Regions from separate parts of the Marinobacter panjinensis genome, predicted to be linked through region 3. Evidence: predicted binding sites of a transcription regulator. Region 3 holds the regulator's gene; each other region holds the start of a gene.

The links. The regulator sigma-54, encoded in region 3, starts transcription at its own class of promoters, with help from an activator protein. The targets are predictions, from matches to a motif close to ANTGGCATNNANNTTGCTNT.
Region 1: glnA (glutamate--ammonia ligase) is a predicted target of sigma-54. The motif match lies at 3,017-3,036, and genes of this name have one in related genera.
Region 2: FDP08_RS14300 (ammonium transporter) is a predicted target of sigma-54. The motif match lies at 4,660-4,679, and genes of this name have one in related genera.

What each region holds. Positions count from the first base shown of each region.
Region 1 covers NZ_SZYH01000003.1:133,562-140,945, forward strand. Annotated here, with positions in the region: gene pip (prolyl aminopeptidase) at 1-719, opposite strand, end outside; gene typA (translational GTPase TypA) at 820-2,631, opposite strand; gene glnA (glutamate--ammonia ligase) at 3,190-4,593, shown strand; gene FDP08_RS19840 (DUF4124 domain-containing protein) at 4,768-5,298, shown strand; gene glnL (nitrogen regulation protein NR(II)) at 5,625-6,707, shown strand; gene ntrC (nitrogen regulation protein NR(I)) at 6,704-7,384, shown strand, end outside.
Region 2 covers NZ_SZYH01000001.1:3,122,334-3,129,717, forward strand. Annotated here, with positions in the region: gene FDP08_RS14285 (transglutaminase family protein) at 51-836, opposite strand; gene FDP08_RS14290 (alpha-E domain-containing protein) at 833-1,771, opposite strand; gene FDP08_RS14295 (circularly permuted type 2 ATP-grasp protein) at 1,765-3,198, opposite strand; gene FDP08_RS14300 (ammonium transporter) at 3,411-4,619, opposite strand; gene FDP08_RS14305 (YkvA family protein) at 4,782-5,207, opposite strand; gene FDP08_RS14310 (fructosamine kinase family protein) at 5,315-6,073, shown strand; gene FDP08_RS14315 (Npun_F0296 family exosortase-dependent surface protein) at 6,126-6,758, opposite strand; gene FDP08_RS14320 (DUF6231 family protein) at 6,926-7,384, opposite strand, start outside.
Region 3 covers NZ_SZYH01000001.1:1,360,679-1,368,062, reverse strand. Annotated here, with positions in the region: gene mgtE (magnesium transporter) at 1-537, opposite strand, end outside; gene FDP08_RS06180 (HPr family phosphocarrier protein) at 644-913, opposite strand; gene rapZ (RNase adapter RapZ) at 921-1,802, opposite strand; gene ptsN (PTS IIA-like nitrogen regulatory protein PtsN) at 1,831-2,301, opposite strand; gene hpf (ribosome hibernation promoting factor) at 2,398-2,706, opposite strand; gene FDP08_RS06160 (RNA polymerase factor sigma-54) at 2,736-4,265, opposite strand; gene lptB (LPS export ABC transporter ATP-binding protein) at 4,385-5,110, opposite strand; gene lptA (lipopolysaccharide transport periplasmic protein LptA) at 5,088-5,699, opposite strand; gene lptC (LPS export ABC transporter periplasmic protein LptC) at 5,683-6,273, opposite strand; gene FDP08_RS06140 (KdsC family phosphatase) at 6,273-6,842, opposite strand; gene FDP08_RS06135 (KpsF/GutQ family sugar-phosphate isomerase) at 6,842-7,384, opposite strand, start outside.

The sequences.
Region 1 (7,384 bases), on a different contig from region 3:
AGAAAGGCGCTGTTCATAAAATAGTGGCATTCAATCCGGGCCAGTGCGATCGCCACGTGGGGGTGACCGAAATGCTCCACCACCCTGGGATTCGGATGCAGGGTCGCACACCGCCCCTCCCAGATGGACCAGGCCTTTGCAGCCTGAATCTGCTCAAGCTCGTTAGTGCTGGTGAGGCGCCGATAATAGGCGGATACCAGATCATCCCGCTCATTCTCGGGAATGGGCGCCAGGAAATCCTGCCAGTAGTCGGGAAATACACGGCTGGCACCCTCCTGGTAAAACCAGTGTATATCCTTGGGGCGGCACAGAAAGATGCCCCTCAGCACCAGGCCGAGCACTCTGTCCGGGTGGGACTGCGCGTAAACCAGGCTCAAAGTGGAACCCCAACTGCCTCCGAACAGAATCCACTGGGTAATACCAAGAAACGAACGGACCGTTTCCATGTCCTCCACCAGTTTTTGCGTGGTGTTACCATCGAATGCCGCCAGCGGACTGGAGCGCCCTGCGCCACGCTGGTCCATCAGGATGATCCGATACCGTTCAGCATCAAAAAACCGACGGTAATAATCCTCGCAACCGCCTCCCGGGCCGCCGTGAACAACGAGCACCGGAATGCCATCCGGGTTACCACTTTCTTCCACATAGAGTTCGTGGGGAGGGTCCACCGCAAGACGATGCCGGGCATTGGGCTTGATGTCGGGAAACAGGGTGAGCATAAAACGCTCCGGAAAAAGGATGTAACCGGAGTTTAGCTGAAGTGAACGAAAAAGGGGCAGATGTCATCTGCCCCTTTCTCTTGTTGTTACCGCACTGAAATTACTTCTTGTGGGCGCGCTTGCGCTCGTTTTCAGTAAGGAGCTTCTTGCGCAGACGAATCGATTTGGGAGTTACCTCCACCAATTCGTCTTCATCAATAAACTCCAGTGCCTGCTCAAGGGTAAACTTGATGGGCGGCACCAGGGCGATAACTTCGTCCTTGCCGGAGGCACGCATGTTGTCCAGCTTCTTGCCCTTGGTGGGGTTGACCACCAGGTCATTATCACGGCTGTGAATGCCGCATAACTGGCCTTCATAAACTTCCTGCCCCGGATCCAGGAACAGCTTGCCACGGCTCTGCAGCGTTTCCAGCGAATAGGTCAGCGCCGCACCGGTTGCCATCGAGACGAGCACACCGTTCTGGCGGCTGGTCATATCACCGCTCTTGATCGGACCGTAATGGCTGAAGGTCGACGTCAGAATGCCCGAGCCGGATGTCATGGTCAGGAAAGAGTTACGGAAGCCGATGAGACCACGCGCCGGAATCGTATATTCAAGGCGCATACGCCCCTTGCCGTCCGGAACCATATTGGTCAGGTCACCCTTGCGGAAACCCATCTGGTCCATGAGAGCACCCTGGTGCTGCTCTTCAATGTCGATGATCACGTTCTCATAGGGCTCTTGCTTTACCCCGTCAATCTCACGGATAACCACTTCCGGACGACCCACGGCGAGCTCGAAGTTTTCCCGGCGCATGTTCTCGATCAACACCGACAGGTGCAGTTCGCCACGACCGGATACCTTGAACTTGTCTGCGGACTCGCCCTCTTCAACGCGCAAAGCGACGTTGTGAAGCAGCTCCTTCTCCAGGCGCTCCTTGATGTTGCGGCTGGTGACGAACTTGCCTTCCCTGCCACAGAACGGCGAATCGTTGACCTGGAAGGTCATGGAAACCGTTGGCTCGTCCACCGTCAGCGGCGGCAGGGCTTCGACGGCAGCCTGGTCGCACAGCGTGTCGGAGATATACAGCTCATCCATGCCGCTGACGCAGATAATATCACCTGCCTGCGCCTCGTCGACTTCGACACGCTGCAGACCGGAGTGGCCCATGATCTTGAGGATTCGGCCCTGACGCTTCTTGCCATCGGCACCGATAGCCGTCACCGGGGAGTTGGTTTTGACCTTGCCACGCCTGATGCGGCCAATCCCGATAACACCCAGGAAGCTGTTGTAGTCGAGCTGGGAAATCTGCATCTGGAATGGACCATCGCGATCGACTTGTGGCGCGGGTACGTGGTCGACAATGGCCTGGAAAACCGCATCCATGTTGTCGTCCAGCTTTTCATGATCCATCCCGGCGATGCCGTTCAGGGCACTGGCAAAGACAATCGGAAAATCCAGTTGCTCGTCACTGGCACCCAGGTTGTCGAACAGATCAAACACCTGATCCACCACCCAGTCCGGGCGGGCACCCGGACGGTCAATCTTGTTCACGACCACAATCGGATGCAGGCCGGCATCAAAGGCTTTCTGGGTGACAAAACGGGTCTGTGGCATCGGCCCGTCAATGGAATCAACCACCAGCAGCACGCAATCCACCATGCTCATCACACGCTCTACTTCACCACCGAAGTCGGCGTGGCCCGGGGTGTCGACGATGTTGATGTCGTAGTCGTGCCATTTCAGCGCGGTGTTCTTGGCCAGGATGGTAATGCCGCGTTCCTTTTCCTGGTCGTTGGAATCCATCACGCGCTCACTTTCGAGCTCTTTGCGGTCCAGCGTACCGGATTGGCGCAACAACTGGTCCACCAGCGTGGTTTTGCCATGATCGACGTGGGCGATAATGGCGATATTACGAAGTTTATCTATCACAACAATATTCCTGCAGCATGCACTGAATGACCTGAGCGGTCTTCAGCAGGCGCTATGCCCCTTACATGCCGTCTCAAATCCGTAAAATGAATTTCATTTGCCAGGCCGGGCAGCCCGGGTGCACCCTGACGAGACTCAGCGGTTGCGCTGAATTTCCGGGTCTAAAATGAAGTGGCGCGCAGTATATAGCAAACTTCATTGCGTTTATATGAAGAAAAACGCCTATGGGGCTGGCAGGCCTCGCGCACAGGTATGGTGCATTTTTTCAGTGCGCGCACTCTTTTAATGCACCACAAAAGGGCGAGCCAGCCAATGCCGTCATGACGATCGCTCCAAAACAGCCCGAAAACCCTGTAACTGCGCCCTTGTGGAGCATGCCTTAAAAACTGGCAAGCCTATTGCTTCACTTCAGGCAGCCGAATTTGCAGGTAAGAAGGAACAGCTTTTGATAAGCTGCCCAACCTGAAAGAAAGATCGGGAGTCAGCACCGCTGAACGATCCGGCAACAACGTACACAGAAATCGCCCGCCCTGCGGGATAACTGACGGAGCTTGCACAATGTCCAAGACGATTGATCTGATCAAAGAACACGAAGTCAAATGGGTCGACATGCGATTCACTGACAGCCGCGGTAAAGAGCAGCACGTAACCCTGCCCGCAACCGAGGTTGATGAGGATTTCTTCGCCGACGGCAAGATGTTCGATGGCTCCTCCATCTCTGGCTGGAAGGGCATTAACGAATCCGACATGATCCTGATGCCGGTTGACGAAACCTCTGTGCTGGATCCGTTCACTGAAGAAACCACCATTAACATCACCTGCGACATCGTCGAGCCCTCCACCATGCAGGGCTATGAGCGGGACCCGCGCTCGGTTGCCAAGCGCGCCGAAGAATACCTGAAGTCCACCGGCATCGCTGACGGCGCACTGTTCGGTCCGGAGCCCGAATTCTTCGTTTTCGACTCCGCCCGCTGGAAAGTCGATATGCAGGGTGCCATGTACGAACTGCATTCTGAAGAAGCGGCCTGGGTATCCGGCGAAGAATTCGATCGCAATAACATTGGCCACCGTCCGGGCGTCAAAGGCGGCTACTTCCCGGTACCACCGGTAGACAGCCTGCACGACCTGCGTGGCGCTATGTGTGCGGCCATGGAGTCCATGGGCCTGGTCATTGAAGTGCACCACCACGAAGTCGGCACCGCTGGCCAGTGTGAAATCGGTGTTGGCGCCAACACCCTGACCAAGAAAGCTGACGAAGTTCAGATCCTGAAGTACTGCGTGCACAACGTAGCCCATGCCTACGGCAAAACAGCTACCTTTATGCCCAAGCCGGTTGTCGGTGACAACGGTTCCGGTATGCACGTACACATGTCCCTGAACAAGGATGGCAAGAACCTGTTCGCAGGCGACGGCTATGCCGGTCTGAGCGAGATGGCCATTTACTACATTGGCGGCATTATCAAGCACTCCAAGTCCATCAACGCCTTCACCAACGCTTCTACCAACAGCTACAAGCGTCTGGTTCCGGGCTTTGAAGCACCGGTAATGCTGGCCTACTCCGCCCGCAACCGTTCCGCCTCTATCCGTATCCCGTACGTCAACAGCCCGAAGGGCCGTCGAATCGAGGTTCGCTTCCCGGATGCTTCTGCCAACCCGTACCTGGCCTTTGCAGCGCTGATGATGGCTGGCCTCGACGGCATCCAGAACAAGATCCACCCTGGCGATGCCATGGACAAGGATCTGTACGATCTGCCGAAGGAAGAAGCCCTGAACATCCCCACCGTTGCCGAGACGTTCCAGGAAGCCCTGGACTGCCTCGAAGCGGACCACGAGTTCCTGACCCGTGGCGGCGTGTTCACCGAAGACATGATCGGTGGCTACATTGACCTGAAGCGTGGCGAAGTTGAAAAGCTCAACATGACCACACACCCGGTCGAGTTTGAGCTGTACTACTCCTGCTAAGACGCCACAGGCGCCAGCAGTCAGAGAAGCCCCGCCCCGCGCGGGGCTTTTTTGTGCCCGCAATCACAACAGCCCGCCCCCCTTAACGTAATGTAACCAAGCACGGCAGGAATGGCGTTGAAATACATGGGCCTGGCGCAGATAATCGGATAAAACAACAGACAGGTTGTATCTATGAAACCACGGCTCGCATATGTCGCAGGCATTATCGCTTTCGTCGCCTTCCCCCTTTCTGCAGAGGTGTATCGTCAGGTTGATGCTCAGGGCAACGTCACCTATACCGACGAACCTGTAGAAGGTACCGAAGCTGAAGAGATCAAGGTCAAGCCGGTAACCACCGTCACCCTGCCCAAACCCGAGGCGGTCCGGGAACCCGAAAGGCTCAGGCAAAAGGTGGAACAGGAAGGCGCGGCGTACGACAGCGTGACATTCGTCGCCCCTGGCGATGATGAGGCCTTCCACAGCGGCAGTGGCAACGTGGAATTCCAGGTTACCAGTTCCCCCTCACTGCGGAACAATCACAAGTACGAAGTCACCCTGGATGGCCAGCCTGTCGGCCAGAGTCAATCCGGAACCGTTATGGTGCGCAACGTCTACCGGGGCACCCACGACGCCGGCGTCAACATCGTTGACAGCGACGGTGTCACCATCAAAAGCGGCGAAACCATTACTTTCACCATTCACCGGCCCAGCGTTAACAACTGACGCACCTTTCCGGAGCCCTCTCCTCCCTGGAGAGGGCACATGGATATCATACCCTGTCGGGCCGATGCGGCCATTCCACCCCACACAACGCACTATTTTAGTGCGCTCGCACCACAAAGCAGCCATACTCTGACCATTCACAGGGCGCCCGGCCGGCATTCTGACCGGCACAATAAGACTTATGCACTACACAACGGCGCGTTTACGGGCCGTCAAACCGCAATGCCCGCAAAATGCGCATTTTCAACGCTGCAATCCTCCAATGTGGTTCGCTTTTTGCAAAACTGCGTGAGTACTCAGCATTGCCCACCAAAAGGGATGGAAGCATGGCAATACCGGCCGGATACAAAAGCATACTGGACAGCCTTACCACCGCGGTGATTGTGCTGAGGGAAGGCTTGCAGATCCAGTACCTGAATCCTGCCGCCGAGAGTCTGTTTGAAACCAGCATTACCCGAAGCCAGGGCGCCCCGATCAACGACATTCTGATCGACTCTAAAGACGCCCTGAAAACCCTGTACGCCGCCGCGGAGAACGGTCAGTCCTACACCCGCCGTGAAGCAGAATTCGTGCTCACCAGCGGTCTGCGACTAACTGTTGACTACTCGGTATCGCCCATCAGTCTGGACCCTGCCGAGTTGCTGATCGAAATACAGCCACGGGATCGGCTACTGCGCATCAGCCGGGAAGAGGACATCATATCCCAGCAGGAAACCACCCGGATTCTGGTGCGGGGTATGGCCCACGAGATCAAGAACCCGCTGGGTGGCATTCGGGGAGCTGCGCAGCTTCTGGACCGGGAACTGAATGATGAAGGCCAGAAGGAATACACCCAGGTCATTATTGCAGAAGCCGATCGCCTCAGATCCCTGGTGGACAGAATGCTGGGCCCCAACAAAGCGCCGAAACTTGCCCCCACCAACATTCATGAAGTGCTCGAACGGGTGAAAACCTTGCTGGAGGCGGAAAGCCGCGGCCGGCTGACCTTCCGCCGTGATTACGACCCCAGCCTTCCGGAATTCCAGGGCGACAAGGAGCAGCTGATCCAGGCCTTTCTCAACATCGCCCGTAACGCCATGGAAGCCGCCTTCGAAAACCAGGCAGAGAGGTCTGGCAATGAGCAGCCAACCATCACCTTCCGCACCCGCGCGCTACGACAGTTCACCATCGGCCACAAACGCCATCGTCTGGTTTGCCGCGTGGATGTGATCGATAACGGGCCCGGCATACCACCAGACCTGTTGCAGAACGTTTTCTACCCGATGATCAGTGGACGGGCGAGTGGGACCGGCCTTGGCTTGTCCATCACCCAGAGCATCATCGGGCAACATCACGGGCTGGTTGAATGTGAGAGCCAGCCCGGCGAAACCGACTTCATCATCTTCCTGCCCCTGGAGGACAACCTATGAGCCAACCGGCAAACGTCTGGATCATTGACGACGACCGCAGTATACGCTGGGTGCTGGAGCGCGCCCTGAACCAGGCCGGTATGCAGCCCCGGGTGTTTGAAAGCGGTGAAAGCATCATGATGCGGCTGGAGCACGAACAGCCGGACGCCATCATCAGCGATATCCGCATGCCCGGCGTGGACGGCATCACCCTGCTGTCCCAGATTGTTGAGGTGCACCCGGACCTGCCGGTGATCATCATGACCGCCCACTCCGACCTGGAAAGCGCGGTAACCAGCTACCAGACCGGCGCCTTCGAATACCTGCCCAAGCCCTTTGATGTGGATGACGCTGTCGCCCTTGTGAAGCGGGCAGTAGCTCATAGCCATGAGCGCAGGGCCACCTCAGAGCCCCAGGCCGAGAGCACCCAACGCAATACCGAGATCATTGGTGAAGCGCCCGCCATGCAGGAAGTCTTCAGGGCCATTGGGCGCCTGTCGCACTCCAACATCACCGTACTGATCAACGGCGAAAGTGGCACCGGTAAAGAACTGGTGGCTCAGGCCCTGCACAACCACAGCCCCCGGGCCAGCCGCCCGTTTATCGCGCTGAACATGGCAGCCATCCCCAAGGACCTGATCGAGTCCGAGCTGTTCGGCCATGAGAAAGGCGCTTTCACCGGCGCCGCTGCCGCCAGA
Region 2 (7,384 bases), 1.8 Mb from region 3:
TTTCACCGCAGAATACATGGGGTGATGTGTCGATTTTGCAAAGCTTTTTGTTACTGGCTGTCCCCGGCTTTGGTCACCCAGGCGCGGGTCTGCAGACTCTCCATGCCGCCGCCACTGCGAATGCCTCGTACCGGCGCGGCATCCCGGTAATCCAGGCCCGTTGCCAGCTTGATATGGCTTTCCGCTACATTGAGCAGGTTCACCACATCAAAGGTATGCCAGTTGCGGCCCAGCCACGCCTCTGCCCAGGCGTGGGTGGCCAGGTGGTCGTCGCTGAAGGTGTGTATGTAGCCACTGACGTAACGCACCGGAACCCCGATGTGGCGGCAGCAGGATATGAAGATATGGGTGTGGTCCTGGCACACCCCGGCTTTCTGTTTGAAGGCCTCGGCGGCGGTGTGGGTCACGGTGGTGGCGCCGGGCAGGAACTGAATGTGCTCCAGGATGCGGTTCATCATCCTTACCAGGCTGCGCTTGTTGGGGGAAAACTGGCTGGCGAATGCCTTGATGGCCTTGTCGGCTTCCGTCAGTGGGGTGTGGCGCAGGAACACTTCCGGCGGGAAGGGTGAATCGTCCCGGGTCAGTGGTTTGCCGGTCAGGTCAACCACGCCTTCGGCGGTCAGGGTGATCTTCGAGACCGTCTTGTCCATGGTCATGACAGTAACCTGGTTGCCGAAGCCGTCGATCATCTGGCTGGTTTCCCCCGGGGCGCTCACGTGCCACTCCAGGATTCGCTGTTGTGGCGTGTTGCGGGGTGTCAGGCGCAGGTACTGGATGCTGTTGTGCATTGGCGCATCGTAGGTATAGGTTGTGTCGTGGCGGATGTTCAGTTTCATTGTTTCCACCCCATGTAGTCCTTCTGGATCTGGCCGGAAATGCGCTGGATGCGTTCCAGGAAGTCGGTCAGATATTCGTGCAGGCCTCGCTCTTCAATGTATTCCCGGTCGCCATAGTGGATGTTGGCATACAGGCTGGAGGCAAGGCGCCTGGCCCGGCGGGCATCACCACTCTGGATCTGCTCCAGCAGGCTCGCAATTTCCTGCAGGCACGCCCGCAGCGAGCGCGGTACATCCGGTTTGAGAATCAGCAGTTCTGCCACGTTCATGGGCTCGATGTTGTGGCCGTAGGTATGCTGGTAGGCCTCGAAGGCGGCCAGTGAGTGCAGCAGGGCGGTCCACTCGAAGAACGATTGCGTGGGGTGGCCTTCAAGGGATTTGGTGGCCATGTGATGGCGGATATCCAGAACCCTTGCGGTGGTGTCGGCCCGTTCGATAAAGGTACCCAGACGCAGAAAGTGGAAGGCATCGTTACGCAACAGGGTGCCGTAGGCAGCACCCCGGAACACGTGGGAGCGTTCCCGGGTCCAGTCGAACACCCGGCTAGCGTTGGACTCGGAGACGCCCTTGTGGCGCAGCTCCTTCAGTTCCATCCAGGCCAGATTGATGCTCTCCCACACGTCCGCTGAGAGATTACCCCGAATGTGCAAGGCGTTGTCCCGGGCGCTGCGTATAACGCTGAACACGCTGGCAGGATGGCGGTCGTCCAGAACCAGGAAATCGATCAGGTTCTGGGGCGTGATGTCGTTGTACAGTTCGTCGAACACCTCCCGGGTGCCAGTAACCAGCAGAGGCACGGATAGCTGCTCCTCACGGTCTTCCGGCACGTCAATCAGTGCCATGGTCAGGCTGACGTCCAGTAAACGGGCCTGGGTTTCGGCCCGCTCCAGATAGCGGGCCATCCAGAACAGACTTGATGCGGCGCGGCTCAGCATTCGTCGCCCTCCAGTACCCAGGTGTCTTTGGTGCCGCCGCCCTGGGACGAGTTCACCACCAGTGATCCAGCTTTCAGTGCCACCCGCGTCAGGCCACCGGGCACCATCTGTACCTTTTTGCCTGAGAGCACAAAGGGCCGCAGGTCCAGGTGTCGGGGTGCCACGCCTTCATCCACAAAAGTGGGACAAGTGGACAGGCTCAGGGTGGGCTGGGCGATGTAGTTTTCAGGCCGGGCTTTCAGCAGGCTGCGGAAGTGGCTGAGTTCCTTCTTGCTGGCCCTGGGGCCAATCAGCATGCCGTAGCCGCCCGCGCCCTGGGTTTCCTTGACCACCAGATCGGGAAGGTTGTCCAGCACGTACTGCAGGTCCTTGGGTTTGCGGCACTGCCAGGTGGGTACGTTCTTCAGGATGGGTTCTTCCCCCAGGTAGAAGCGGATCATGTCCGGCACGTAGGGGTAGATGGACTTGTCGTCTGCCACGCCGGTGCCCATGGCATTGGCCAAAACCACGTTACCGCTGCGGTAGGCCGCATACAGGCCTGGCACGCCGAGCATGGAGTCGGGATTACCGGCCAGGGGGTCGAGGAAATCATCGTCAATCCGTCGGTAAATCACGTCCACCTGCTGGGGGCCGATGGTGGTCTTCATGTAGACCTTGTTTTGGCGAATGAACAGATCGGCGCCTTCTACCAGTTCGATGCCCATCTGGCGTGCCAGGAAGGCGTGCTCGAAGTAGGCGCTGTTAAAACGCCCGGGGGTGAGCACCACTACCGTGGGGTTAGGCTTGAGGGAGGCGGCGCGAAGCGTTTCCCCGAGCAGTGCCGGGTAGTGCTCCACCGGCGCAACCGGCGCCTGGGCAAACAACTCCGGAAACAGTCGCATCATCATGCGGCGGTTTTCCAGCATGTAGGACACACCACTGGGGCAGCGCAGGTTGTCTTCCAGCACATAGAAATCACCGTCGTTATGGCGGATCAGGTCTATGCCGGCGATGTGGGAATAGAGGTTCCTGGGCAGTTTCAGGTTCTGCATGCCGGGCTGGTACTGGGGGTTGGCAAACACCTGTTCAGCGTTGATGACCCCGGCGCGGATAATGTCGAAATCGTGGTAGATGTCGAACAGGAAGCGGTTCAGGGCCTGAACCCGCTGTCTTAGCCCGGCCTGCATCCGCTGCCAGTCGGTGGCAGAAATCACGCGGGGAATCAGGTCAAAGGGGATCAGGCGGTCGGCGCCCTGGTCTTCGCCATACACGTTAAAGGTGATGCCCAGGCGCTGGAAAAGCACGTCCGCCTCGCGGCGTTTCTCGGCGAGCAGGTCCTCGTCGGACTTGATCAGCCAGTCTTCCAGCATCCGGCAACTGGGCCGTACCCGGTTATCTTCGTCGAACAGCTCGTCGTAAATACCCTCGGGTGGGGTTTGTATCAGCATAACCATGACCCTCTCCTGAACACGCCCTCCACCGGATGTGAAGAGTCGGTATCCAGCCGTTCCCATTCAAAAAAGGAATAGCAAAAGCCAGGCCACTCTGGCGCCGGAAGTGCGGTTTTGGCCAGGGCGGGCTATTTAAGAAAAGGCCAGGAGGGAGAATGTGTCAATAAAAGATACTGTCAGCCGCCCCTATGGCGGCTGACAGCCAGGGCTTATTCCAGCGATGTCGCACCAATGCGGTGAATGCTGACGTCTGCACCGTTGAATTCTTCTTCATCGGTCAGGCGCAGCCCGGAGATGGCGCTGACGATGCCGTAGACGATCAGGCCGCCGACAAAGGCCACGACAACGCCGGCAACCGCGCCAATGATCTGGGACATCAGGCTGACGCCACCCAGGCCACCAAAGGCTTCCTGGCCGAAGATGCCGGCTGCAACAGCACCCCAGACACCACAAACACCGTGCAGGGGCCAGACACCCAGTACGTCGTCCAGGCGTTCGATTTTGTCCTGGGCCCATTCAAACATGTAGACGAAGATCGCACCGGCAATACCCCCGGTGATCAGTGCACCAACCGGGTGCATCAGGTCCGAGCCGGCGCATACGGCCACCAGGCCGGCGAGCGGCCCGTTGTGGATAAAACCCGGGTCCTTACGGCCCACCAGCATGGCTATCAGCACGCCACCGACCATGGCCATCAGGCTGTTTACCGCCACCAGGCCGCTGATGCCATCCAGGGTCTGGGCCGACATCACGTTAAAGCCGAACCAGCCCACGGTAAGAATCCAGGCGCCGAGGGCGAGGAAGGGAATATTGGAGGGCGCAAAGGCCACCACCCGGCCGTTGCGATAGCGTCCGTTGCGCGCTCCTAACAGCAATACCGCAGCCAGGGCAATCCAGCCACCGACAGCGTGCACGACAACGGAGCCGGCAAAGTCGTGGAATGCTGCACCAAACTGGTTCTCCAGCCAGGCCTGGAAGCCGTAATTGCCGTTCCAGATCATGCCTTCAAAGAAGGGATACACGAACGCCACAATCAGCCCGGAGGCGATCAGCATCGGGTAAAATTTTGCGCGCTCGGCAATGCCGCCGGAAACAATGGCGGGTATGGCAGCGGCGAAGGTCATCAGGAAGAAGAACTTGACCAGGTCGTAGCCGTTGGCGGCTGTCAGCTCTGTGGCGCTGGCCATGAAGTGGCTGCCATAGGCGATGTAGTAACCGATAAAGAAATAGGCAACGGCGGAGATGCCGAAATCCGTCATGATCTTCACCAGGGCATTTACCTGGTTCTTGTGGCGCACGGTACCCACTTCCAGGAAGGCGAAGCCGGCGTGCATGGCCAGTACCATAATGGCACCGATAAGAATGAAGAGGGTGTTGGCGCTTTCGGTCAGAGTATGTACTGCACTCGTGATATCCACGGGTTGGTTGCTCCTGGTTGTGCATTGATAGCGTGCACAACAAGCAAGGAGTGTTCCGTTTTGATGCAATGCCAGGAAGGGTAACAGATTAGGGGAAATTTCCGCCCGATATAAGTGCGCCCGGCGGAAGAATCGTGGTCGCCGGCGCCCTGATATTGTGCGTTATTGGTGGTCTTGCACTATTGTGGTGGGCCCCTGCTCGGATTGCTCCGACCAGGCAGCGTAACGAAGCAGGTCCGATTCCACGAAGGCCAGGCAAGCGGCCACGACACCGGCGTCGTCCAGGAAGCCAATCCCCAGAAGCAGGTCCGGAATCAGGTCCAGGGGGTTAAGTACATAGATAAGAGCCCCGGCGATGGCTGCAATGCTTTTCCACGGTACGTTCCGGTAATTCCCCTGCCAATAGTCACCGACCATGGAAAACATCAGGCGGACATCGGTGCCGAAACGGCGCAGCTTGCCGCTTTTTCTCACCTTCTCCTCGATAGCCTTCTGACGGCGAAGCAGATCGGCAAGGTCATCGCGGCGAACCTTGGCGGCCTCGGTATCCATCTGTTCGTTAGCCTTGTATTCGCTGAATGTTGCCATTGGTTGTTACCTAAATTGAAGTACATTTCCCGACCCATAGTCCATCAAAGCTGTGATAAAGCCAAGGGGTTTGCGGGGTGTTTCCTTATCGTGGTTATACTGACTGTATGATCGATTTCATCAAACACAATTCCACGTCCTTTCCCGATGCGCTGTTCTACGAGGCCAAGGGCCTTGAGGTATTGGCAGACACCCTTAAAACCGCCGGTGTTACCGAGTTACGTGTGCCGGAGGTGACATCCGTCTCGGAACAGGAGCTGGTTATTCCGCGGATAAACCCCGGTCCGGCAACCGAGGCAACCATGGCAATGCTGGGCGAGGGGCTTGCCCGCATGCATGCGGTTCGCCAGCCACACTACGGGTTTGAAGATGACAACATGATCGGGTTGTCGCCACAGAAGAATCGCCTGACGGACGACTGGGGCGACTTTTTCCTCGAAGATCGCCTCGGTGTACAGGTGGGGATGATTCGTAACCGGCAGGTGAAGGAGGAGTTCGAAGCTGTGCTCAGGACAAAAGGCGATGCTCTGGCGCAGTTCCTGAATGCGCACTGTGAACACCCCAGCCTGCTTCATGGTGACCTCTGGTCCGGCAATGTGCTGTTCGACACCACCGGCCCCTGGCTGATTGATCCTGCGGTCTATTACGGTGACCGGGAAGCAGACATCGCCATTACGGAGCTCTTTGGTGGTTTTTCAACGGCTTTTTACCGCGCCTATGATCGCATTTATCCAAGAACGGGGGTTTACGTTACCAAGCGGGCTATCTATAACCTTTATCACACCCTCAACCACTACAACCTGTTCGGCGCATCCTATCTCGATGCCTGCAGGCGCAATCTGGGAGTGATCGCATCGCAGGTATAACGAAAGCTGGGGCACTTGATCAGTGCCCCCAGCTTGTTACGCTAGTGCAGAATCAGGCGGATTTACGGCGACGGGTATACACAAGGCCGGCCAGGCCAAGGCTGAATAATGCCAGGGTGCCGGGCTCTGGTACTCTGGCATAGGCATGGTTGTCGCTCTCGAAGGCGTAGTTGGTGCTGCTCAGCTGGACTTCGTTGAACAATTCACTTCCGAAGAAGAAGTTGATGTAACGGTTCGTGCTGTCAGAACTCTGGTTACCGTCTGCACTTCCGGGGATTACGGCAGCAATCTGGGTGCCGGTAAAGCTATCTACCAACAAACCGTTCAGCAGGAAGGATATGCTGTTATAGGTATCAATAGAGCCCCAGTAAAGGCCATAGTAATTCGACGTCATTCCGAGGCTCACGCTGGCAGTACCATTGCTATCGGGGTTGGGGACGGTCAGGTAGTTGTCCACAACTCCCGGAGGTGCAGCATTCTGTCCGGTGGAGCCACTCACGATACTGAACTGGCCAGAGCAGCTTGCCGGTCCACAGGTGCCATCATTAAAGTCTATAACGGTCGCATCAGCGACATTGGTGGTCATGACGCCTGCGGCAGAGGCTTCAATCACTACAGCATTGGCTGCTCCGGAGAAAGCAAGTGCAACTGCACCAGCAAGAAGAGAACTGGAATACTTGTTCATTGGATTACCTCAATCTGACATTTCATGGGTATGCACATGGCATGTATAAAAAGTAAGCAGATTGGGTGCCATTTCAGAAAAAGCTTTCGATTTCAGTTGACTATCGGTTTTTATCTGTGTGTGATTTTCGGATATGTAAAGTAATCCGACGTATTACTGTAGTGGTTTTACCACCAGGCCTTGCCCCACATTTCCGGGTTGGCCCAATTGTCGGGGTTGTTCCAGGCGCGTTTGTGGTTGTAGCTGTCGATGTTGTAGGTGTAAAGGGTTAACGGGTTGGTTTCATCTCCCAGCTCTGCCTGGCGGCGAAAGCCCAGCCCGATGAAGTCGGTAAATGCCCACTGGGGGCTGCCTGCCACTACCACTGCGATCTGGTGAGTGCCGTAGTTGCGAAGCTGGCCCAGCAGGATTTCCCCCTGTTCATGGCTCAGGTGTTCCAGGGTGTCGGTCACCAGCGCCAGGTCCTGGGTTTCGGATAGCGGGAAGGCATCGTTGGGGGCGTCTGTGTCCAGGGTTGTCATCGCGGACTCGCTGTGATGATGGCACCAGTGATCGCCCACCTGGCCGGCTACCTTGCCGCAGACAACCAGAGTACCGGGTTGGCAGGTGTCGATAATGCGGGCCAG
Region 3 (7,384 bases):
CACGATCAGGCTGTCCGTCATGGGTGGCAGATTGCGGTGACGGCGCAGGTAACGCAGAACCACGTCGATGCTGATATCCGGGCGCACCGTGATGGTGTCCGTATTCATCAAGCCGCCGGCGGTGTCTTCCGGGTAGGAGAGCACCTCCTCAACGCGCTGGCGGTCCTGTTCGTCCATGGTGTCCAGGACTTCCTGAATCACCGTGTCGGGCAGCTGTTGCAGCAAGTCGGCAAGATCGTCCGACTCGAAATCTTCAATGATGTCTGCGAGTTCCTGAGCGTTCAGCTGACTCAGGAAGTAGCCGCGGATATCATCATTGAGGTACTGGAGAACTTCGCCTTCCAGTTGTTTGTCCACCAGGTTCCACAGCAACGCCCGCTGACGGGGTGGCGAGGATTCCAGCAGGTGGGCAATATCGCTGGGGCTCAGGCCGCCATTGAGAATGCGGGCAACCTGTTTCAGGGCGCCACTGTCCAGCGCTTCGCTCAGGGAGCGAAGGCGTTGGCGAGCCTGGCTTTTCTCCAGAATATCGGTCATGCATCACCCACAGTCAGAAAACCCCCGTATTATAGCGAAGTTAGGGTATACAGGTGAGAAAGAGTTGTAGGTGAATGCCGTGGTCGGGCCACCCACGGGCTGGCGGCTATTCGCCCTCGCCGAAATAATCATCAATAAGTGCTGACAGCGCCTCAATGGCCTCGGACTCGTCCGGCCCGTCTGCAATCAGTTCTACTTCCGTGCCCTGGCTGGCGGCCAGCATCATCACCGGCATGATGCTCTTGGCGTCCACTTTGCGGTCGTTCCGGCTGATCTGAACGCTGCTCTCGAAATCCGACGCGGTTGCAACCAGTTTGGCGGCAGCGCGGGCATGAAGGCCGAGTTTGTTGATGATGGTGATGGGGCGGCGAATCATAGACGGTTCAGCTTTCCCGGCTCTGCAAGTGCGGAAGTTCAGTGTGCCGGACCTGGACATTGCTGTACTTTCCCGAGAAATGACGGCCCAGCTGTTCGCAGACGTAAACCGAGCGATGCTGGCCACCGGTACAACCGATGGAAATTGTCATATAGCTGCGATTGCTGTCGGCAAAGGAAGGCAACCAGGTTTCCAGGAAGCTGGTCAGATCGTCCACCATTTTCCGGCTCAGGGGTTCCTTTTCCAGGAAGTCGATAACAGGCTGGTCGGTGCCTACGAATTTTCGCAGGCTGGTGTCCCAGTAGGGATTGGGCAAACAGCGGACATCGAACACATAATCCGAGTCCAGCGGCACCCCGTGCTTGAAGCCGAAAGACTGGAACAATAGCGCCAGTTCCTGCTCACGTCGCCCGGCCACCCGCTGCTTGACCATGTCCCTCAGTTCGTACATGGACAGCCCGGTGGTATCGATATAAAGGTCGGCCAGTTTCGACAGGGGTTCCAGCAGCTTTTTCTCGTTGCCGATGGCTTCGCGCAGTGAGGTCCTGTCGTCGCTCAGAGGATGCTTGCGCCGTGTGGCGTGAAATCGCTGGAGCAGGGACTGTTCATCGGCGTCCAGGTAAATGACCTCGATGGTCACGCCGGTATCCTGCAGGCTGCGGTAGATGTCTTCAAAGTTACTGAGCTCGCCGGACAGATTGCGTGCGTCGATGCTCACCGCCATCTTGCCCAGCCGGCCCGGTGAGCTCTGGGTGGTGGCTTCCCGCGTCAGGGGGAAGAGCAACCCGATGGGCAGGTTGTCGATGCAATAGAAACCCAGGTCCTCCAGCACGTGCAGGGCGGTACTTTTACCGGAGCCTGACCGGCCGCTGACGATGATCAGTTTCATAACCCATTCACCTCGAATCCGGAGCGGCTCAGTTTCCTTCGGCCGTCATCCGGCGATAGAGAGAGTCCGCATCGGTACATTGGCGGAGTTGATCGCAGAATGCCCGTACATTGAACTTTTCGGCCAGCTGGCTCAGCAGTTCAAGGTGTTCACTGGTCGCTTCCTTGGGAACAATCAGGGCAAACACCAGGTCTACCGGCTGGTTGTCGATGGCATCGAAGGCCACGCCTTCTTCCAGGGTCAGCAATACCCCCACAACGTGATCGAGCCCTTCCAGGCGACAGTGGGGAATGGCGATACCCTGGCCAATACCCGTGCTCCCCAGTCGCTCCCGGGCAACGAGGTTGTTGAATATCGCGGTATCACTGAGCGACGGATCATGTTGCTGGATCTGCTCCGCAATGGTTTCCATAACCCGCTTCTTGCTGGAGGCGGGCATCCTGCAAAGGGCCAGCTCCGGCGCGAGTATGTTCTCGATAGTCAGGGATGTGTCGGTCATGAATCGACTGCAGTTCCGTAAAAAAAGGCTGCGGCAGCTTTTGTAACGAAGCCGGCGCCGCAGCTCGATTAACTGTTATGCACCAAACAGGTCGCCCTAGCGGGCTCCGTTTCCGTGCATCCGGTCAACGTTCTTTTCCTTGTGCTTAAGGATCTGCCTGTCCAGCTTGTCCACCAGAGCATCAATGGCGGCATACATATCGCTGTTTTCGGCCTTTGCGTGAATCTCACCACCTATCACGTGTAGCGTAGCTTCCGCCATCTGGCGCACTTTTTCCACCTCAAGGGTGACCTGGCAGTTGCTGATGTGGTCAAAGTGACGCTCAAGCTTGTCAAACTTGCCTGTTACATAATCTTTCAGTGCGGGAGTCAATTCTACGTGATGGCCTGAAATATTGAGTTGCATAGGCTTCTCCTGTTATCGGATGTTTACTACTACACCAGTCGCTTTCTTTCGTTGGACGGAGGAATGTGCATTGCCTCACGGTACTTGGCCACGGTTCGTCTCGCTACCTTGATACCCTGTTCTCCTAGCATGGCTGCAATTTTACTGTCGCTCAATGGCTTTTTCGGGGTTTCCGTTGCAATCAGTTTCTTGATCATCGCCCGGATTGCCGTAGAGGAACATTCTCCGCCCTCGTCAGTGCTGACATGGCTGGAGAAAAAATACTTGAGTTCAAATATGCCACGCGGCGTGTGCATGTATTTCTGGGTGGTCACCCTGGAAATGGTCGACTCATGCATTTCCACCGCCTGGGCAATGTCCGACAGGATCAGTGGCTTCATGTATTCCTCGCCATGATCCAGGAATCCTTGCTGGTGCTCGACAATTCGCGTGGCTACCTTGAGCAGAGTCTCGTTACGGCTTTGCAGGCTCTTGATAAACCATTTCGCTTCCTGCAGCTGGTCTCGCAGGTAAGTGTTGTCGGCACTGCTGTCCGCACGCTTTATAAGTGAAGCATAGCTGGCATTGACACGAATGCGCGGTGCAATTTCCGGATTCAGCTCTACCCGCCAGCGTTCGTTGTGCTTGCGCACGATCACGTCCGGGATGACGTAGTCTGGTTCGGCCTGGTCGAGGGTATCGCCCGGGCGCGGATTCAGCCCGGTAATGAGGGCCAGAACGTCCCGCAACTGATCTTCCTTCAGGCGGCTGCGGCGCAGCAGTTGTGCGTAATCACGATTGCCCAGCAGGTTAATGTAGTGGGTGATCACCAGCCGTGCCTGGGCGAGCCACGGGGTATCCGGTGGCAGCTGGTTCAACTGGATCAGCAGACATTCCTGAAGATTCCGGGCGAAGACACCAGGCGGATCGAAATGCTGCAACCGGTGAAGTACGGCTTCCACCTCATCCATTTCAAGCGGGTCTTCATCAGACTCGTCCATCATCCCCGAATGGATTTCTTCCAGCGGAGAGGTAAGGTATCCGTGATTATCAACCGCATCCATCAGCGCGTGGGCGATGGCCTGGTCCCGTTCGCTCAGGGGCGTCAGGTTCAGTTGCCACTCCAGGTGATCGTGCAGGGTTTCCGTAGGCGAGTTGCGAGTTTCAAAATCGTTGTCGTTTTCATCGTCGTTACGGGCCGATGACGCGGGTGCCGACTGGTAGATGTCGTCCCAGGCTGTGTCGACCGGAAGGTCATCGGGGATGGTGTCGGGACTGTCGGTCTCTGACGACCAGTCAGGCCCGTTTTCGGATTCATCCCAGTCTGAAGACGATTCGGAGGCGGTGTTTGACTCTTCTGTCGATGAGGCTTCGGCGGCGGTGTCGTTCTCGTTTTCCGTGGATTCCGGATTCTGGTTATCGTCGTCTTCCGAGGTTTCCAGCATGGGGTTGGATTCCAGCGCCTGCTGGATTTCCTGCTGGAGGTCGAGGGTGGAGAGCTGCAGTAGCCTGATAGCCTGTTGCAGCTGGGGCGTCATGGTCAGGCTTTGACCCAGCTTTAACTGTAATGAGGCTTTCATAACCATAGTTCAGGATCCGTCACTCGGTCGCTCTCGGCCTTTCCGGGGAGTTGGGGTTGCATAAAAACTCTTTGTATGCTGGCAACTTGCCGTGCCAAGCAAGTTCTTTGCCGAGTGTACTACAGGCGAAATTCATTGCCTAGATACACTTCCTTGACCTGCTGGTTGGCAAGAATGGCTTCCGAGTTGCCGGATGCGATGATATGGCCTCCGCTGACTATATAGGCGTTCTCACAGATGTCGAGTGTTTCCCTCACGTTGTGGTCGGTGATCAGCACGCCAATGCCCTTGTCCCGCAGGTGGCGGATAATGTGCTTGATGTCGCTCACCGAGATCGGGTCTACCCCCGCAAAGGGTTCATCCAGAAGAATAAATGCCGGCTCCATTGCCAGGGCCCGGGCGATTTCCACTCTCCGGCGCTCACCACCCGACAGCGCCATACCGGGGCTGTCGCGGATGTGGGTGATATGAAACTCTTCCAGCAACTCTTCCAGCTTGGCATCCCGTTGGCTGCGGTTAAGTTCGCGGCGGGTCTCCAGAATGGCCATGATGTTGTCACGTACGGTCAGTTTGCGGAACACCGACGCTTCCTGGGGCAGATAGCCGATACCCTTGCGGGCCCTGCCATGCATTGGTAGTGGCGTGATGTCCTGGTTGTCGATGGTGATCCGGCCATTGTCGGCGGGAACCAGCCCTACAATCATGTAAAAGCAGGTGGTCTTGCCGGCGCCGTTGGGGCCCAGGAGGCCGACAATTTCACCGCTGCGGATCTGCAGGGAAACGTCGATGACAACTTTCTTCTGCTTGTAGCTTTTTGCCAGGTTACTGGCTCTGAGAACTGCCATCGGTATCCTGTCTGTCGGGGTTGCTGGGAGAGTTGCTGGTTCTGTTGCGGGGTTGTATGACCATCTCCACACGGCCACTGCCTTCGCCCGCGTCAGCAGCGCCTTCGGCGGTAACAACGCGTTCGGCACTGTCGTAGTGGATAACATCCCCGCGGAACAGGTTACCGTCCTGCTCAATAACCGCCTCACGTTCGAAGGTGACCCGGTTTTCGGCGGCTGACCAGGTGATCGTCAGGGCGCGGGCATCTGTTTCTCCCTGTCCTTCCGTTGCTGGCTGCCGGTAATGAGCTGGCTGGCCGGTTGCTTCAATGCGGCTGACACCGCTCTCGTCCCGGTAAAGTACAACCTTGTCGGCGGTCAGGTTGGTCTGGCCCTGGGTCATTTCCACGTCGCCGGTATAGGTTGCGATACCCTGGCCGTCATCCAGTCGTGCGCTGTCAGCATTGACCCTGATGGGCTGGTCAGACTCCATGTCGAACGCCAGGGCTGTGGGCGCTGCCAGTGCCAGGCAAACAGCAGCCAGTACCAACGATTTCGGTGCGGGCCAACGGGGCCTGCAGCGGAGATCAGATTTACTTGCCAGGCTCATAGCGTCCTTCCACCTGCGAGTCGAGTTCAAGAATGCGGTCATCAATCCAGGCCTTCATTCCAGTAGCTGTGGTCAGGCTGACCGCATCGGTCAGTGCTACCGGCTCGTCCGTGTAAACGGTGCGATCACGGTTATTCATAGTCAGTGCCGTTGTTGTCAGGGTCAGCGGGCGCCCGCCTTCGGCTTCCCGGATGACTTTTACATCCCCAGTCAGGTGAACCAGGTCTTCAGCTTCGAGAAAACGTCCTTCGGTTGCCTGGACCTGCCAGGGTGGATTGCCACCCTCGCCGAACAGTGTCGCCCGGGGCGATTTCATGACAGTCTCGCTGCGGGACTCGAACTGCTCGATCCTCGGGCTCCGGAACCGTGTTGTCAGCCGTCCCGTTTCGTCGTACGACAGGTAAAGACCGTTGACCACAAAGCCGTCGGGCTCGGATTCGCCCCGCAGTGAGGCAGCGTCTGTCGGCACCGTTGGTTCGTCACTTTGCCAGAGCAGGAAAAACAGTGCCACTATCGTGCCTGCCAGGCCCAGGGTTCTTACCCAGGGGCGGTTAAACAGGGGCTGGGCGGACATCAATTCTGCTCCAGGTAGGGTTGCAGGCTCGCCTCGAGCTGCCCGCAGGCGCTCAGCAGCAATTCACAGGCTTCCCTGACCGCACCGCTGCCACCAGCGGCAACCGTGCAGACATCCGCATGCTGGCGCACAAACCAGTAACCATTGGGTACGGTAATGCCGAGCCCGGCATAGCGGATGGCCGGCAGGTCCGGCAGGTCATCCCCCATATAGGCGATCTGCTGTGGGGAGAGGTCGAGCTGTCCTGCCAGCTCCACCAGGGCGACCTTTTTGTCCTCCCGGCCCTGCATCAGGTGAGGGATGCCCAGGTCGTTCATGCGCCTTTCGGTCAGTGGTGAGCGGCGCCCGGTAATGACTGCCACGTCAATACCTGCTGCCATCACCTGCTTGATACCCAGTCCGTCGAGAATATTAAAGCCTTTCAGTTCGTCTCCGGAGGCACTGAAAAACAGCTTGCCGTCGGTCATGATGCCGTCGACGTCCAGAGCCAGCAGGCGGATGGCCGCTGCTTTTTCCAATACGTCCGCCGGCCACTGTGGGCGATGCTGGTCTGTCATCAGGTCACTCATCAGATAACACCGGCCCGCAGCAGGTCATGCATATTGATGGCACCGGTGAGCTTGCCGTTGCGGTCGATAACCGGCAGGGCATTAATTTTCAGCTCTTCCATCATGTTCAGGGCTTCGGCTGCCAGCTGGTCGTCGTGGATAACCCGGCCGTTGCGCGTCATCACTTCTGCAATCGGGGTGTTGTGGATATCCACGGAGCGGTCCAGGGTGCGACGCAGGTCACCGTCGGTGAATACGCCCACCAGGTCGCCAGCGGCATTGATAACCGTGGTCATGCCCAGTCCCTTGCGGGAAATTTCCAGCAGTGCTCCGCCAAGGGTGATGTCTTCCTGTACCCGGGGAATGCGGTCACCCGTGTGCATGATTTCGGAGACACGCAGTAGCAACTTGCGGCCCAGGCTGCCACCGGGGTGCGACAGCGCGAAGTCTTCAGTGCTGAAGCCGCGCGCTTCCAGCAAGGCGACCGCCAGGGCATCGCCCATCACCAGGGTGGCGGTAGTGCTGGAGGTAGGGGCCAGGCCGAGCGGGCAGGCTTCCAAGGC